2 regions of the Oscillibacter hominis genome follow, and region 1 is predicted to be linked to the other one. Evidence: a T-box and tRNA genes for the amino acid it is inferred to sense, from the RefSeq annotation. Region 1 holds a T-box; the other holds one or more tRNA genes.

Region 1 (7,621 bases):
CGCTGCCGCTATATCCCCACCTGCTCCCAGTACGCCCTGGAGGCCATTGAAAAATACGGCGCGCTCAAAGGCTCCTATCTTGCGTTCCGCCGCGTTCTGCGCTGCAACCCCTTCCACAAGGGCGGGTATGACCCTGTCCCGTAGCGAACCCCATTTTTTGAACAAAAATCGGAGGAAACCACATGTTTGCAACGCTTGGATACTATATTTGTATCCCATTCGCCGCGCTGCTGCGCCTGTTTTACAATGTGACGGGCTCTTACGGCGTGTCGCTGATCCTGTTTACCCTGGTGATCAAGCTGGTGATGCTGCCCTTCCAGATGAAGTCCAAAAAGGGAATGATGCGCATGTCCCGGATGAGCGGCAAGCTGAAGGACCTGCAGACCCGGTATAAGAACAATCAGCAGAAGTATGCCGAGGAAGTGCAGAAGCTCTATGCCGAGGAGGGTGTCAGCCCCATGGGCGGCTGCCTCTGGAGCTTTTTGCCCCTGCCCATCCTGATCGCCCTGTACTCCATCATCCGCAGCCCCATTACCCACTTCATGAACCTGGGCGGCCTGGCCGCCGGCAGCGGCATGCTCACCGCTGCCAAGGAAGCCATCTCCGCGGCAGGGCTGCAGCTGACCAGCAGCGTAGCCTATGAGCAGATCGAGATCGTAAAGGTCATCGGCTCCAACGCCGACAAGGCACCCATTGCCAATTTCCTCTCCCAGCACACCAGCTGGATCTATATGGACTACAACTTCCTGGGGCTGGATATGAGCGCCACCCCCGGCCAGCACATGGGAGACTTCTCCAACGGCATCAGCTGGGGGCTGATCGGCCTGATGCTGATCCCCATCCTCTCCGGCGCGCTGAGCTTCCTGCAGAGCCGGATCACCATGTCTTCCCAGCCCGCGGCAGACCCCGCCGCCGCCCGCTCCACCAAGATGATGACTTGGATGATGCCCTTGATGAGCGTATACATCGGCTTCATTATGCCGGCCGCCCTGGGCGTGTACTGGATCGCCCAGAGCCTGTTCTCCATTGTGCAGGAGTACTTCCTCAGCAGGTTCTACAACCAGAAGTTAGAGGAAGAAGAAGCGGTCAGGGAAGCCCAGCGGGCGGAAGTACGCCGCCAGCATCAGGAGGAGGCCAAGAGGCAGGCCCAGCTCCAGCGGGAGATCAACGCCTCCAACCAGGCGAAAAAGAAGATTGCCGCAAAGCGGGCGGAGAAGCTGGAAAAGAAGTCCAAGGAAAAACCCAGGACCAACGAGAACGGCCGCGTGGGCGACCGTCCCTATGCCCGGGGCCGCACCTTCAGCGAGGATCATTATAAAGACTAAGGAGCAACTGCCATGAGTTATATTGAAGTAACCGGCAAGAATGAGGACGAGGCCATTGCCAAGGCGCTGGCCCAGCTCAAGCTTGACCGCGATGATGTATCTGTGGAAATCTTAGAGCGCTCCAAGCCCGGCTTCTTAGGGATCGGCGCGGTGGCGGCCAAGGTCCGCGTCAGCTATGAGGGACCGGAACAGAGTGATTGGAAAGAGGAACTGAAGGCCGAGCCGGTGAAGGAGACTCCGGTAAAAGCAGCGCCAAAAGTTACTCCCGTCCCCAAGAGTGTGCCGAAGGCGGTGGAAAAGCCGGCGGTGGAAAAGGCTGCGCCGATTGCCCCAAAGACGGAGCAGTTCCAAGTGGAAAGCGAAGAGTTGGGGGAGCCCTGCGACGATGAAAAGGCCCAGCAGATCAAGGCCTTTTTGAACGGCCTCCTGGAGCAGATGGAGAGCCCCGCCGAGGTGAAGGTCTACCAGCCGGAGAAGGGCCGCTACAAGGTCTTTTTGGAGGGCGACAAATTGGGCGCGCTGATCGGGCGCCGGGGAGAAACATTGGATGCCATCCAGCAGCTCACCAATTACGCCGTCAACCGGGGTTCCGGCAGCCGGGTGCGGATTCACCTGGACGCGGAGAATTACCGTAAGAAGCGGGAGCAGAGCCTCCAGCGCCTGGCCGTCAAGGTGGCGGGGAAGGTGACCAAGTACCGCCGCAACGTGACGTTGGAGCCTATGAACGCCTATGAGCGCCATGTGATCCACACCGCTCTCCAGGAAACGCCCAACATCACCACTTACTCCACCGGCACCGAGCCCAACCGCCGGGTCATCGTGGCCTACGACAGAAACAAACAGTGAGGAAAAACCGTCTGGCTTCAGCCGGACGGTTTTTTTCTGCACGCTGTGACAAATCGCCTCCATGGATCGTTTTATGGGTGAATGCATTCAAAGTAAGGAAACCGGAAGTAAGGAAACCGGCGCCGCTTGCTCCGGCGCCGGCAGGTGAAACGCGATGGAACAAAATAGCTTTCTTGACGCAGTGGAGCTCCACCGGGACATGGTGTTTCGGATTGCGCTCCATCAGTGCGGCAACCCGCACGACGCGGACGACGCGGTGCAGGAGGTCTTCCTGCGGCTCTATGGGGAGAAAAAGCCCTTTGAGGGGCCGGAGCATCTGCGCCGCTGGCTGATCCGGGTGACGATCAATCTGTGCAGGGACATGCTGCGCAGCCCCTGGCGCAGGCGCAGGGTGTCCCTGGACGCTTTGCCGCCTGCCTTTGAAACGCCGGAGCAGGAGTCTCTCTACCAGTCGGTGATGGCGCTTCCGGAGAAATACCGGACCGTGCTGGACCTCTTTTACTATGAGGGATTTTCCGTGCAGGAGATCGCGGAGCTGCTCCACGTGAGCGTGACCTCCGTGACCACCCGGCTTTCCCGGGCAAGGAAGCTTTTGAAGCAGCAGCTGACGGAGGTGTAACATGGAACTCAAAGATTTATATCGGGAAACTTTTTCCCAGGTACACGCTTCCGCAGACATTCGATGGGAGGTTATGGAAATGAGACGGCAAAAACGGCGCAGAAGGCATGTGGCCTTAACGGCCGCGGTGCTCTGCCTCTTGGCGGCGCTGACATGTACGGCCGTGGCAACGGACTTTTTCGGCCTGCGGCAGTGGCTGATGCCGGAAAAGGCCACCGTGCAGATGCCGGACGGTGAGGGCGGCCTGCAGGGGGTTCAGATGGACAGCATTACGCTCTCCGGCTATGCGGACACACCGGAGAGCCGGGCCACGGCGGAGTGGCAGATCTTTTTAGAGGGCTACGACCCGGACGGCTCCATTTTGAAGGAGATCGGCAACAGCCCCACGGGCCTGGAGGAGCGCTACAACTTTTATCAGGCCTACAACCGGGAGATGGCGGACAAGCTGGACGAGATCACGGAGCGCTACGGCCTTGCCCTGCATACCGCCATACAGGATGTGCTGAGCCGGGAGGACCTCTTCTCCCGGGCGGGCGGGGCATTCCTTGCACCGACCCACACGCCCTTCAGCGCCTATCTCTATGAGGACGGCACCCTCCACTACGACGGGGAGGCGGATATAGACGGGTACGGCATCTTGGACTATCAGTTCATGCGCTGCGTCAAGGGGAGCTTCACCGACGTGATGCTGGCCGTGGGGAATGTGTCATCCTACCGGGAGTGGGGTTATACCACCTCCTGCGGGCAGGAGGTGCGGCTGGGGCTGGGGCCGGGCAAGGCGCTGGTCCTGGCGGAACTGAAGGAGAGCTTTGTCACCCTCAACGTCCTTGCCGGCAGCAGCGACAGATTGACCAACGAAGAGGTGGAAGAGCTGGCAGACGGGATCGATTACACCCTCCTGAACCTGGACAGGGCGGAGCTGGCCCGGCTGGCAACCCTTCCGGCGGAAGAGGAGAAGCGCGATGGGGAGGATGTCCTCTACGCCCAGACCGGCATAGAGGAGCAGGCGGCCCAGGCGTTTTACAGGGAGTTTGTCCAGGCGTTGGAGGACGGCCGCAGACGGGACGCGGCGGAAAAAATCCACTGGCCCGCGGAGGTGACGACGGCGGACGGAACCGTGACGGTGGAGACGGCGGCGGATTTTTTGGATGCCTACGACAGCATTGTGACGGAGCCGCTGCTGCAAGCCATCCATGAAAACCAGTACGATGAAAACCGCTCGGACCTCTTTGCCGCCGACGGGATGGTGGGCGCCGCCGGGGGCGCCATCTGGTTTGCCCAGATGGAAGACGGTACCCTTGCGGTGATGACGGTGCAGAGCCCGGAGGGCTGGGCCGTCCGCCCTGCCCGGGCAGAGGTGAGTGCAGGATAATCCGAGCCTTGGCGGCCGTTCTCTTTCACTGGCTTCCTCAAAACAGCAGGGACAGTCTCAGCAATGAGGCTGTCCCTGAAAATTGGAGGCTGCGAGGGAAAGAAGCAAATTATGTCAATGTAAGTTCTGCCGCATCCAAAAGCGCTTTCGTCCGCGGTGTGTCACGCTCCAAGGGGATTTCCATAATCCTCCACGTCATACCGGTTTCGTCCGGGTCAAAATCAGGGTGGTAGTATAGGAGATCAACATGATCCAAGGGGAGCAGCGGCTCTATCTGCGTGATGCAGTCAAGCGCTATGGGGGAAAGGAGTTCTTTTATTTTCGCCTCACTGGGAAGAGAAGGGCTTTCAAAGTCCCCATAATCAAATCGCAGACTGGTGATCGGGGTCATTGGGTCGTGATAGTTCCAATAGACGGCACAGGAGAGAAATCGATAGTACCGTCCTTGAACATAGGTGCGAAACAGTTTGGAGACCACCTCTGATACTCCGGTTTCCTGCAAAAGCAATTTTTCCCGGTACGGGTTGCCGACCGTATCTTGATTGGGGTTGGTGCGGATATAGAACCGCTCCTCTCCCAAATAAACCACGGTTTCATAGGAGCTGCTGACGGGATTGAATACAGTCTTTCCGAGCGCAGCTTGTGGGTAGACGATGCTGCAATACTCCTTTGATATCCCACGGGCCATCAGTTTGCCAAAGCCCAATGGGAAGCCGAGCAGGGCAGACAGACATGTATATAGAGCAAAGAGGCTCAGGATGAGTAAAAGCGGTTTTTGTTTCCTTGTGAGATGAAGATGCATCCCTATCCACCCCAATTTATAAATGATCCCGCTGTTCCTATTGTTATCTTCATTTTATCATATGGGCGACTGGGGTTCAATGAAAAGTGAAATAAACGCACCGCGCGCAAAATGGGGAAATGGTGCTCTTCTCTTTTCCTTGACAGATGTGGAAAAACGTGGTACAGTACACCCAATATCAGACTGCGATGAAGGGAAGGAGTATCCCTGATTCCCTGGGTTCAGAGAGAGGGCGGCCGGTGCGAGCCCTTGCCGGGAGAGGGAGAAGGCGTCCCGGAGCTGCGGCGCTGAAGCGGAAAGCAGGCGCTGCCGGTCCCCGCCGTTACCGGGCTTAAGTGTACGTGCAAACGTAAATTCAGGTGGAACCACGGACTGCATACAGTTCGCCCTGAGCCGATTTCGGCTCAGGGCGTTTTCTTTTGCGGGAATGAACCGGACGGCGAATGGGAATCACAACAAGGGATGAAAAGGAGAGAAGAACATGAACAACGACAGCAAAACTATGGAGAAGATCGTGGCGCTGTGCAAAAGCCGGGGCTTTGTTTTCCCCGGCAGCGAGATTTACGGCGGCCTTGCCAACAGCTGGGACTACGGCCCTTTGGGCGTGGAGCTGAAGAACAACGTGAAGCGGGCCTGGTGGAAGAAGTTCGTCCAGGAGAACCCCTACAACGTGGGGCTGGACTCCGCCATTTTGATGAATCCCGAGGTGTGGGTGGCCTCCGGCCATGTGGCCACCTTCAACGACCCCCTCATCGACTGCAAGGCCTGCAAGATGCGCCACCGGGCCGACAAGTTGGTGGAGGCCTACAACGCGGAGCAGGGCATTGACGACGTGAACGTGGAGGCCATGGACGGCGAGGCGCTGGTATCCTATATCCGGGAAAAGCAGATCCCCTGCCCCGGCTGCGGCAAGTCCGACTTCACCGATATCCGCAAGTTCAACCTGATGTTCAAGACCCATCAGGGCGTCACCGAGGACACGGCCAACGAGGTGTACCTGCGGCCTGAGACCGCCCAGGGCATTTTTGTCAACTTTCCCGCCATCGCCCGCACCACCCGCCGCAAGCTGCCCTTCGGCGTGTGCCAGATCGGAAAGAGCTTCCGCAACGAGATCACCCCGGGCAACTTCATCTTCCGCATCCGGGAGTTTGAGCAGATGGAGCTGGAGTTCTTCTGCAAGCCGGACACGGACCTGGAGTGGTTCTCCTATTGGCGCAGCTACTGCCACCAGTGGTTGAAGGACCTGGGCGTCCGGGAGGAGAACCTGCGCCTGCGTGACCATGAGAAGGAGGAGCTGAGCTTTTACTCCAAGGCCACCACCGACTTTGAGTATAAGTTCCCCTTCGGTTGGGGCGAGCTCTGGGGCGTGGCGGACCGGACCAACTATGACCTCAAGCAGCATCAGGAGCACTCCGGCCAGGACCTGACCTATTTTGACCAGGAGAAGAATGAGCGCTATATCCCCTATGTCATCGAGCCCTCCCTGGGCGCGGACCGCATGACCCTTGCCTTTTTGGTGGAGGCATACGACGAGGAGGTCGTGGACCCGGAGAAGAACGACAGCCGCGTTGTGATGCATTTCCATCCGGCCCTGGCCCCCTTCAAGGCGGCGGTTCTGCCGCTTTCCAAGAAGCTTGGCGAAAAGGCCCAGGAGATTCAGCGCGAGCTGAGCAAGTACTATATGGTGGACTACGACGATACCGGCTCCATCGGCAAGCGCTACCGCAGGGAGGACGAGATCGGCACCCCCTATTGCATCACCGTGGACTTCCAGACCGTGGGCGACGAGAAGACTCCCGCCGACCACTGCGTCACCGTCCGGGACCGGGACACCATGGAGCAGGTGCGTCTGCCCATCGACAAGCTGAAGGCCTATCTGGACGAGAAGCTGACCTATTGAGGCTGAACCATTAAAAAGGCCGCCCCTTTTGGGGCGGCCTTTTTGATGATGTACGTTGACCGTTGTTGCGGGGAACGTGGGATAGAAAAGTGCCTGCGGCGGAAAAATACAGCATCCCCTTGTTTTTCCCCGGGAAAACGGGTATGATGTCACAATAGGATTTTTGGACGCGGTTTACCGCATGGAGTTTAAAAAAGAGGGTTTCCTAAGTGAAAACATTCTGGTTATTTCAAAAAAGCGGCGCTGGCCTCACTGCGGGAAAGCGGGTTGGGTTCTGGGTGTGGAATGCGCTGTGGGTGCTGCTGTCCGGGATTTGCCTGGGGGCGCTGTCCCTGCTGTTCGCCTATGGAAAGTATACGGACCTCCTGTTTTTCAGCTATTTTGCCAATTGGCGGATCGCCGCGCTGAACATCGTTCCGGCGGCGGCATTGGCCCTGATCCTCTATCTTCTGATCGGGCGGGCATGGCTGTCCTTTCTGCTCTCGGCCTTTTTGACCTTAGGCGCCTCCTTTGCCAACTATTTTTTGCTCCTGTTCCGGGACGACCCGCTGATGTTTGACGACCTGCGCTACATCCGGGAGGCGGCGGGCATTACAAAGACCGCGGGCTACGACCTCTCTCCGGACGGCCGGATCTGGTTTGGCATCGCCTGCGCCCTGGCAGGGACGGCGGTCCTCTTTTTCATTGCCCGGGGCCGCCCCCCGGCAAAGGTGCGTCTGCCCCTGGCCCTTGCGGCCGCCCTTGCCTGCATCTCCCT
Region 2 (7,621 bases), 680 kb from region 1:
AGCGTATTTCTCCAGGGCAAGCAGGCCGCCGGCCAGGAACATCAATACCGCAATGTAAGTAAAGCCGCTTGTAATCATATTTCTCTCCCTTTCACATGTTTTTTGTTGCAGGCGTTTTTTCTGCCACTCTTCATTCTCTCTGTAAACGCCCTGTGTCAACGCCATCCCCTTGGGGTGGCGTTCTCATCCCATTGGCTCTCCCTCCTTTTCCCCGAATTCAGTTGATTGATGGGCGCTTGCCCAGGTTCACAAAACTCAGTCCAGATACCGGATGCCCTCAATGCCCTGGATGCCCAGGCCGGGCTCGCTGGAGACGGTGATCTCCTTTTCGTTGAACACCGCGCCGCCCTGGACCGGGTCCTCGCTGCACAGCACCGGGCCGTCCAGGTCGATCTTGGTGATGACCTGCTTGGCACAGGCCAGATGTACGGCCGCGTTGACGCTGACCTTTGCCTCCAGCATGCATCCGACCATGCACTCCACGCCGTAGACTTCGGCGGCGGAGGCGATCTTCAGCGCGTTGTAGAGTCCGCCGCACTTCATCAGCTTGATGTTCACCAAGTCTGCGGCGCCCATCTGCATGATCTTCACCGCGTCCTCCGGGGAGAACACGCTCTCGTCGGCCATGACCGGCACATAGGAGCGCTCCGTCACATATTTGAGGCCTTCAAAGTCGTGGGCCTTGACTGGCTGCTCCACGAACTCAATGTCCAGGCCCTTCTCCTGCATCTGGTTGAGGAGCTTGACCGCCTGCTTTGGCGTCCAGGCAGTGTTGGCGTCGATGCGGATGCATGCTTTGTCCCCGATGGCCTTGCGGACCGCCATCAGCCGGGCCACGTCCAGCTCGGGGCTGACGCCCACCTTGATCTTCAGGCAGTCATACCCCCGCTCGATGGCGTTGATGGCGTCCCTGGCCATCTCCTCAGGATCGTTGACGCTGATGGTGATATCGGTGACGATCTTATTGCGGCTGCCGCCCAAAAGCTTGTAAACCGGCACATGGTACAGCTGGCCGTACAGGTCCCACAAGGCCATGTCCGCCGCCGCCTTGGCGCTGGTATTTTTCACGATGCATTTGTTGAGAGCCCTCATCACGTCCTCAAAATCGTCCACATCCCGGCCCACCAGGGTTTTGATGATGTGGTCCTGAAGGGCGCCGATGATTCCGCCGGTGGTGTCGCCGGTAATCGCTCCCGTGGGGGGCGCCTCGCCGTAGCCCACGGCGCTGGTGTCGATGTGGATCTCCACGATCACGTCCTCCACACTCGAAACGGAGCGCAGTGCCGTCTTAAACGGCACACGCAGGGGTACGGAGATCATGCCCAAACGGATTTCTGTAATTTTCATTGCGATTCCTCCTCTTTCCCTTTATTTTGCCAACTCGTACAGTGCCTGTGCGATAATCTGCGCGTTCTTCATCAGCTTCTCCACCTCGATGAACTCGTCGGGCTTGTGCTCGCGCACCTCGTCACCGGGGAAGATGGGGCCAAAGGCCACGATGTTGGGGATGGCCTTGGCGTATGTACCGCCGCCGATGCTCTTGGGCCTGGCCTCCAGGCCCGTTTCCCGGGTATAGACCTTCAGCAGCGCCTGGATGAGCTCACTGTCCTCGGGCACATAGAGGCTCTTTTTATGGCTTTGACCCGTCAACTGGAAGCCGGCCTCCTCAAAGGCCCTGCGGAGCACCGGATCGCAGTCCTCCAGCCGTTTTGTCACGGGATAGCGGTAGTTGATCCGGAGGTTCAGCTCCTCTTCCCCGCCCTCGATGGTGCCTAAGTTCAAAGTCAGCCCTCCGGAGACCTCGTCGTAGAGAGCGATTCCCAAAGAGGCTCCGTCGGTTTCCATACCCACTTTCACGGCCAGGAATTCCACCGCCTCCTTCAGACCGCCTTCCAACGGGAGCTTTCTGAGCGTCTGCATCAGCCGGCCGATGGCGTTTTCCCCCTGCTCGGGCGTGCTGCCGTGGGCGCCCACGCCCGCCGCTTCGATCCGCACGCCTTCTTTTGTGAGGGTGCAGGCAACCTTTTCCGGTGCGGTGCGCCGCAGCTCTTCCGCCATCTCACGGGGACAGCGCAGCTCTGCCGAAGCCGCCGCGGGCACCACATTGGGCGCCGAACCCCCGCTGAGCCGCATCAGGCGCACCGGCCCACTCTGGGTGTACTGCTTGCGGAAAGCTACATTGACAATGCCCTTTTCCCCGTTGATGACCGGATACTCGCCATCCGGGGTAAAGCCCATCAGCGGCAGCTCGCCGCCGTGGCCCAGGTAGTATTTCATATCGGCGCTGCCCGTCTCCTCATTGGTGCCGAACATCAGCCGGATCCGGCGCCGCAGGGGAAGTCCGGATTCCTTCAGCGCTTTCATGGCATAGAGGGCGGCAAAGACCGGGCCCTTGTCGTCCATCGTTCCCCGTCCCCAGATTTTTCCGTCCCGGATTTCCCCGCCAAAGGGATCCACCGACCAGCCGTCCCCCTCGGGAACCACATCCAGATGGCCTAAGACGGCGATCATTTCCTCACCGCTTCCATATTCGCACCAACCCACCTGGTGATCCATGTCGCTGGTTTCAAAGCCGCACCGCCGCGCCGTGGCCAAGGCGTGTTCCAGGCTTCGCTGCACACCTTCCCCGTAAGGGAAGCCGCTGTCGTCATGCTCCTCCACGCTGCGAATCCGGACACTTTCCTGTAGGCTTTTGAGCAGCTCTTCCTGCTGTTGCGTCACCGCATCCCGCAGTTCCATTCTTGACCCTCCCTATTCCTTCCAAAAAAACAAAATACCCAGCAAAGGCCAGGCAGATAGGGTCCCGGCCTTTGCTGGGTTTCATCATGTTCATTGATATATTGGGAAATATATCACACAAAATGAAGCAGCATTGATTCAGTTCAGTTTTTCTTTTACCATGATGTACCGCTTGTTGGCATCCTTCAGTGCCGCAATCACCGCGCGGGTGGAGGAACCGTAATACCGGCGGGTAACCTCCTCTTCCAACAGGTCATAATCCCGTTCCAAAGAGCGGCCCACACAGATCTTTCTGAGAAACTTCTCTGTCAGATCCAGCGTATGGGTACAGTCCATATTCAGGATTTCCCCACTTCCAAGCTCCACTTCCAAAGCGATAAAAAAGGCGCCGTAGACCTTGGTAATTGCATTGTCGATATTGGTTCTGGACTCTCCAGTCACATACACCGTCTCACGATGCTCCATACTCATTGCCTCGCAGTTGCCAATCGGATTTACCATCACTTTACGGTTTCATTATATCATCGAAACAATACCTGTCAAGAGAGCAGTTGTCTTTTCATACAATCCACTCAGATTCTAATCCAACATTTTGTGCAGAACGTCTACTTCCCTGCATTATTTCAGAAAACATGACAAAAAGGAGCTTTTTTATCTATGCAGTTTAACAACAATCTCCTTTTGAGACAAGTTCCTGTTTCTGCCAATCCACTTGGTGGTTTTTGTCGAATTCCGTCGATCTGCGCTTTGCTTTTCCGCAATGCGGCTACCAGCCGATTTGCAAGTACAGGTCAGCCTTACTTCAAATGCAAGTAAGTGGTCGAATGGAATCCCGGAAGGCTATTGTACCCGACTGTAAACCAGCCACCTGCAACGGGCAGGCCGTGCATGGAAAGCCCCTTCCTCCTATTTCTAAAACAATTGCAGGTTCCTTTTCTGCCGAAGTAAAAAAAGACACGAACTTGTCGTGTCTTTTTGGAGGCGACACCCAGATTCGAACTGGGGAATCAGGGTTTTGCAGACCCATGCCTTACCACTTGGCTATGTCGCCATCTCTTCAACTGCCATATTGTATGCGAAATCCATCTGGAATAGTCACAAAATTTTGTGACTATTCCAGATGGAGCGGGCGACGAGGCTCGAACTCGCTACCTCCACCTTGGCAAGGTGGCGCTCTACCAGATGAGCTACGCCCGCAAATGGTGCCTCCGGTCGGAATCGAACCAACGACACGAGGATTTTCAGTCCTCTGCTCTACCAACTGAGCTACAGAGGCAAATGGCGACCAAGATGGGGCTCGAACCCACGACCTCCAGCGTGACAGGCTGGCGTTCTAACCAACTGAACTACTTGGCCATTTGCTGCGTTATTGCGGGAAGACAATGCTCCAACCACCAGTCAGATATCCAAATTGCTTCCCTCATACACCCTCAACCAAAAGAGATTGAGTGGTGGGAACAACTGGACTCGAACCAGTGACCCCCTGCTTGTAAGGCAGGTGCTCTAACCAGCTGAGCTATGCTCCCGAACCTTGCCGACACTTTCGAGCGGCAAGGGTTATTATACTAAAAGGGCGTTCTCCTGTCAACCTTTGAAACAAACTTTTTTCGTTTTTTTCCATTATTTTTTTCTGGCCCCGATGCTGTCGATCAGCGTCTGAAGCTCAGCGGCGCTGAAACGCTGCACCTGATCGCAGAATTGGCAGGTCATCTCCACGCCGCCCTGTTCTTTCAGCATGCCGCTCAATTCATCGGCTCCCAAGCTGATCAGCGCCCGCTCCATCCGGTCCCGGCTGCAGTAGCAGCGGTACTCGATGGGGCTGCGCTCCAGCACCTCAATCTCAAAATCTCCCATCACCGCGCGCAGCATGGATTCGGGATCCCCTTCCCCATCCAAAAGCCCGGTGACAGGCCCGGCGGCCAGAATACCGCCTTCCACTTTGGCAATGACATCCTCAGGCGCCCCGGGCAGCAGCTGGATCAAATAACCGCCCGCCGCACGGACGCTCTGATCCCGTTCCACCAGCACGCCAAGGCCGCAGGCGGTGGGAATCTGTTCCGACTCCACAAAGTACTGGGCCACATCCTCGGCGATCTCACCGCCCAGGAGTGCCACGCTTCCCACGTAGGGGTCTTTCATCCGAAGGTCCTTGATGACCGTGATGGTGCCGCCCATTCCCACCGCGGTCCCCACGTCCAGCTTCCCGTCCGGCCGCAGCGGCAGGTCAACGTGAGGATCCTGAACGTAGCCGCGGACATTGCCCAGATCGTCGGAAACGGCCAGGATGGTGCCAAGGGGGCCGCCGCCCTTGATCTGTACCGTGACGCTGCCGCCTTCCACCTTCAGGGCGTTGCCCATCATGGAAGCCGCCGCCAGCGTGCGGCCCAGGGCCGCGGTCGCCACCGGCAGCAGTGTGTGGATTTGACGGGCCCGTTCGGTCAGCTCCCTGGTGGAAACCGCCGAGGCCTTTACAAAACCGTCCTTTGAAATTGCTCTTATTAACTGATCGCCCATAGTTTCCATTTCCCTTACTTTCTGATGGCTGTAAATACGATGCGCTGCTCTCCCTCTCGGGGAGGGCTTTTGCGGAGGTCGCCGTAGACGTGGATGCGGGTAAAGCCAGCCGCCTCCAGGGCTTGACGCAGCTCCTCGACGCTGTAGGCCCGCTCCCGGTGCAGTTCGGCGCTGCGGCTCCAGCTGCCGTCTCCGCGGCGGCTGAAGAGATCCATCCAATAAGTCACAATGCGGCGGGAATATTCCGAGCGCCACACGCAGTACACATCCTCCGTCTCGTCTAAAAACACCTGTCCATCCAGCCGGCGGAGCTTCTCCTCGGAGTTGACGTCAAAGATCAGTATGCCCCCTGGCGCGATAAACAACCGCAGTCGCTCCAATGTAGCGCGCAGGTCTCTGCTGCTTGTCAGATAATTGATGCTGTCCAGGGCGCATACGGCGGCCTCCACCGTGCCGTACAGGTCCAATTCCGTCATGGACTGGTGCAGGAAAAGAGGGCGCTCCCCCTCCAGTTCCCAGGACTTCTGCTGGGCTTGGGCCAGCATATCCTCAGACCCGTCCACCCCGATCATCTCATAACCCCGCCGGGCAAGCAAACACGTGAGGGTGCCTGTCCCACAGGCCAGGTCCAGCACGGTGCGGACCGGGATGCGGCTCTCTTTGAACAGCTTCTCCAGGTAATCCGCCCGGCGCTCATACCCCACGTCAGTTGTCAGCGCGTCGTAAAAGCGGGCCAGGGACTCATAGCTGCTCATTGTTCCTTTGTCCGCTCAAACGCGATTTCGTAGCCGCCGGCGCCATAGCTCAAAGAGCGGTTGACCCGGCTGATGGTGGCGCTGGAGGCACCGGTGCGCTCTAAAATATCGTTGTAGATCATCCCCTGGCTCAGCAGCTCCGCCACCTCAAAACGCTGCTCCATGGCACGCAGCTCAGATACCGTGCAAAGGTCCTGGAAGAACGCATAGCACTCCTCCTCTGTCTTCAGCGTCAGGATCGCCTTATAGAGCGCCCCGTTCTTTTCCTTTTTTCCGATTCTGACCATACGGATCCTCCCCTTTCATGAGACTGTTCACCTGATTTTAGCATTGTGAAGCGTAAAAGTAAAGCGTTTCTTTCTCACCTCCGTTTCCCGCCCGGCATAGATTGGGGAAAAGAAAGGTGGGGTCTTATGGAGAGTCTGGAGATTGCCCAGCGGACGGCACAGCGGGAGTGGACCGTGGACGGCATCCCCGTGCTGACGGCGGAACTGAACCTTCCCCAGCCGGTGGGGGAAGGCAGAGGCTTTCGGAGGCTCTGCCGCTATTATGAACAGTTTGGCCGCTCTTATCTGCGCTACTGCGAACGCTTTCTCTTCCCCCAGGCGGCGGAGGCCTATCGGGACGCGCTCTCCGCCAGCGCGCCCCTGCCCGCCTGCACCGCTTCCCTCACACACCGCATCACCTGGAACGGGGACGGGGTCTTGAGCCTGTTCACCGACTCCTGCGAGTCCTGCGGTACCCGGCCGCTTCGGGTGCGGCGGGGCGACACCTGGGACTTGAACACATTCCTCCCCGTCTCCCTGGCCGACTGCTTCCCGCCGCGGTGCAACTACCGCAAGCGGGTGCAGGACCATGCGGCCGGCTGCATTGAAACGCAGCTGGCCGCTCAGACGTCCGTATACCGGGAGGATTGGCGCCGGGCGCTGCGGCGCGGGTTCAACCGGGAAAACTTCTATCTAAGCAGCGAGGGGCTCTGCATATTCTATCAGATGTTTGTCCTGGCCCCGCCCATGGAGGGCATCCCTGTCTTCTGCCTGCCATACGGCGAGGACGGCCCCTTCTCCCATCCCCGTCGGGGATAGCGCCGTAACAAGAAAAAAGAGGCCCCGTCTCTGGGGCCTCTTATATACGTTTACTTGGAAACGGCGGCCTTTTTCCCCTTTTCCTTGGCCTGCCAACGATCCACGCAGATGGCGCAGGAAGCGTCTCCGATGACGTTCAGCGTGGTGCGGCCCATGTCGAAGAGCCGGTCAATGCCATAAATCAGGCCGATGTAAATGGGATCGATGTTCACCGCCTGGAGCACCATGGCCAGCATGATCATGCCGGCGCCGGAGGTTCCCGCCGTGCCGATGGAGGCCAGCGTCGCGGTAACGACGATCATCACCATCTGCCCCATGGTCAGATGGATGCCCATGCAGCAGGCGATGAAGATGGCGGCCACGCACTGGTAGATGGCGGTTCCATCCATGTTGATGGTGGCGCCTAAGGGCAGCACGAAAGAAGACACCTCCGAGTCGCAGCCCATCTTATCGCAGCACTCCTTGGAGATGGGCAGCGTGGCGATGGAGGAAGTGGAGGAAAAGGCGAAGATCATGGCCGGGAAAATG

What was found. A T-box is a leader RNA that pairs with one kind of tRNA and senses whether it is charged. The one in region 1 lies ahead of H8790_RS12205 (glycine--tRNA ligase), so its partner is inferred to be a tRNA-Gly.
Region 2: it encodes a tRNA-Gly, which carries the amino acid that the T-box ahead of H8790_RS12205 (glycine--tRNA ligase) is inferred to sense. The anticodon was not compared.

What each region holds. Positions count from the first base shown of each region.
Region 1 is NZ_CP060490.1:2,474,401-2,482,021, forward strand. It holds gene yidD (membrane protein insertion efficiency factor YidD) at 1-144, shown strand, start outside; gene H8790_RS12180 (YidC/Oxa1 family membrane protein insertase) at 183-1,325, shown strand; gene jag (RNA-binding cell elongation regulator Jag/EloR) at 1,338-2,171, shown strand; gene H8790_RS12190 (RNA polymerase sigma factor) at 2,326-2,790, shown strand; gene H8790_RS12195 (hypothetical protein) at 2,870-4,162, shown strand; gene H8790_RS12200 (hypothetical protein) at 4,272-4,964, opposite strand; T-box leader at 5,144-5,358, shown strand; gene H8790_RS12205 (glycine--tRNA ligase) at 5,446-6,864, shown strand; gene H8790_RS12210 (LTA synthase family protein) at 7,074-7,621, shown strand, end outside.
Region 2 is NZ_CP060490.1:1,793,239-1,800,859, forward strand. It holds gene H8790_RS08900 (DUF819 family protein) at 1-78, opposite strand, end outside; gene H8790_RS08905 (dipeptide epimerase) at 256-1,347, opposite strand; gene pepV (dipeptidase PepV) at 1,369-2,739, opposite strand; gene H8790_RS08915 (DUF3870 domain-containing protein) at 2,878-3,204, opposite strand; tRNA gene H8790_RS08920 (tRNA-Cys) at 3,716-3,790, opposite strand; tRNA gene H8790_RS08925 (tRNA-Gly) at 3,861-3,936, opposite strand; tRNA gene H8790_RS08930 (tRNA-Phe) at 3,940-4,015, opposite strand; tRNA gene H8790_RS08935 (tRNA-Asp) at 4,019-4,095, opposite strand; tRNA gene H8790_RS08940 (tRNA-Val) at 4,189-4,265, opposite strand; gene hslO (Hsp33 family molecular chaperone HslO) at 4,360-5,253, opposite strand; gene H8790_RS08950 (class I SAM-dependent DNA methyltransferase) at 5,268-6,008, opposite strand; gene H8790_RS08955 (YerC/YecD family TrpR-related protein) at 6,005-6,295, opposite strand; gene H8790_RS08960 (RsiV family protein) at 6,422-7,093, shown strand; gene H8790_RS08965 (dicarboxylate/amino acid:cation symporter) at 7,144-7,621, opposite strand, start outside.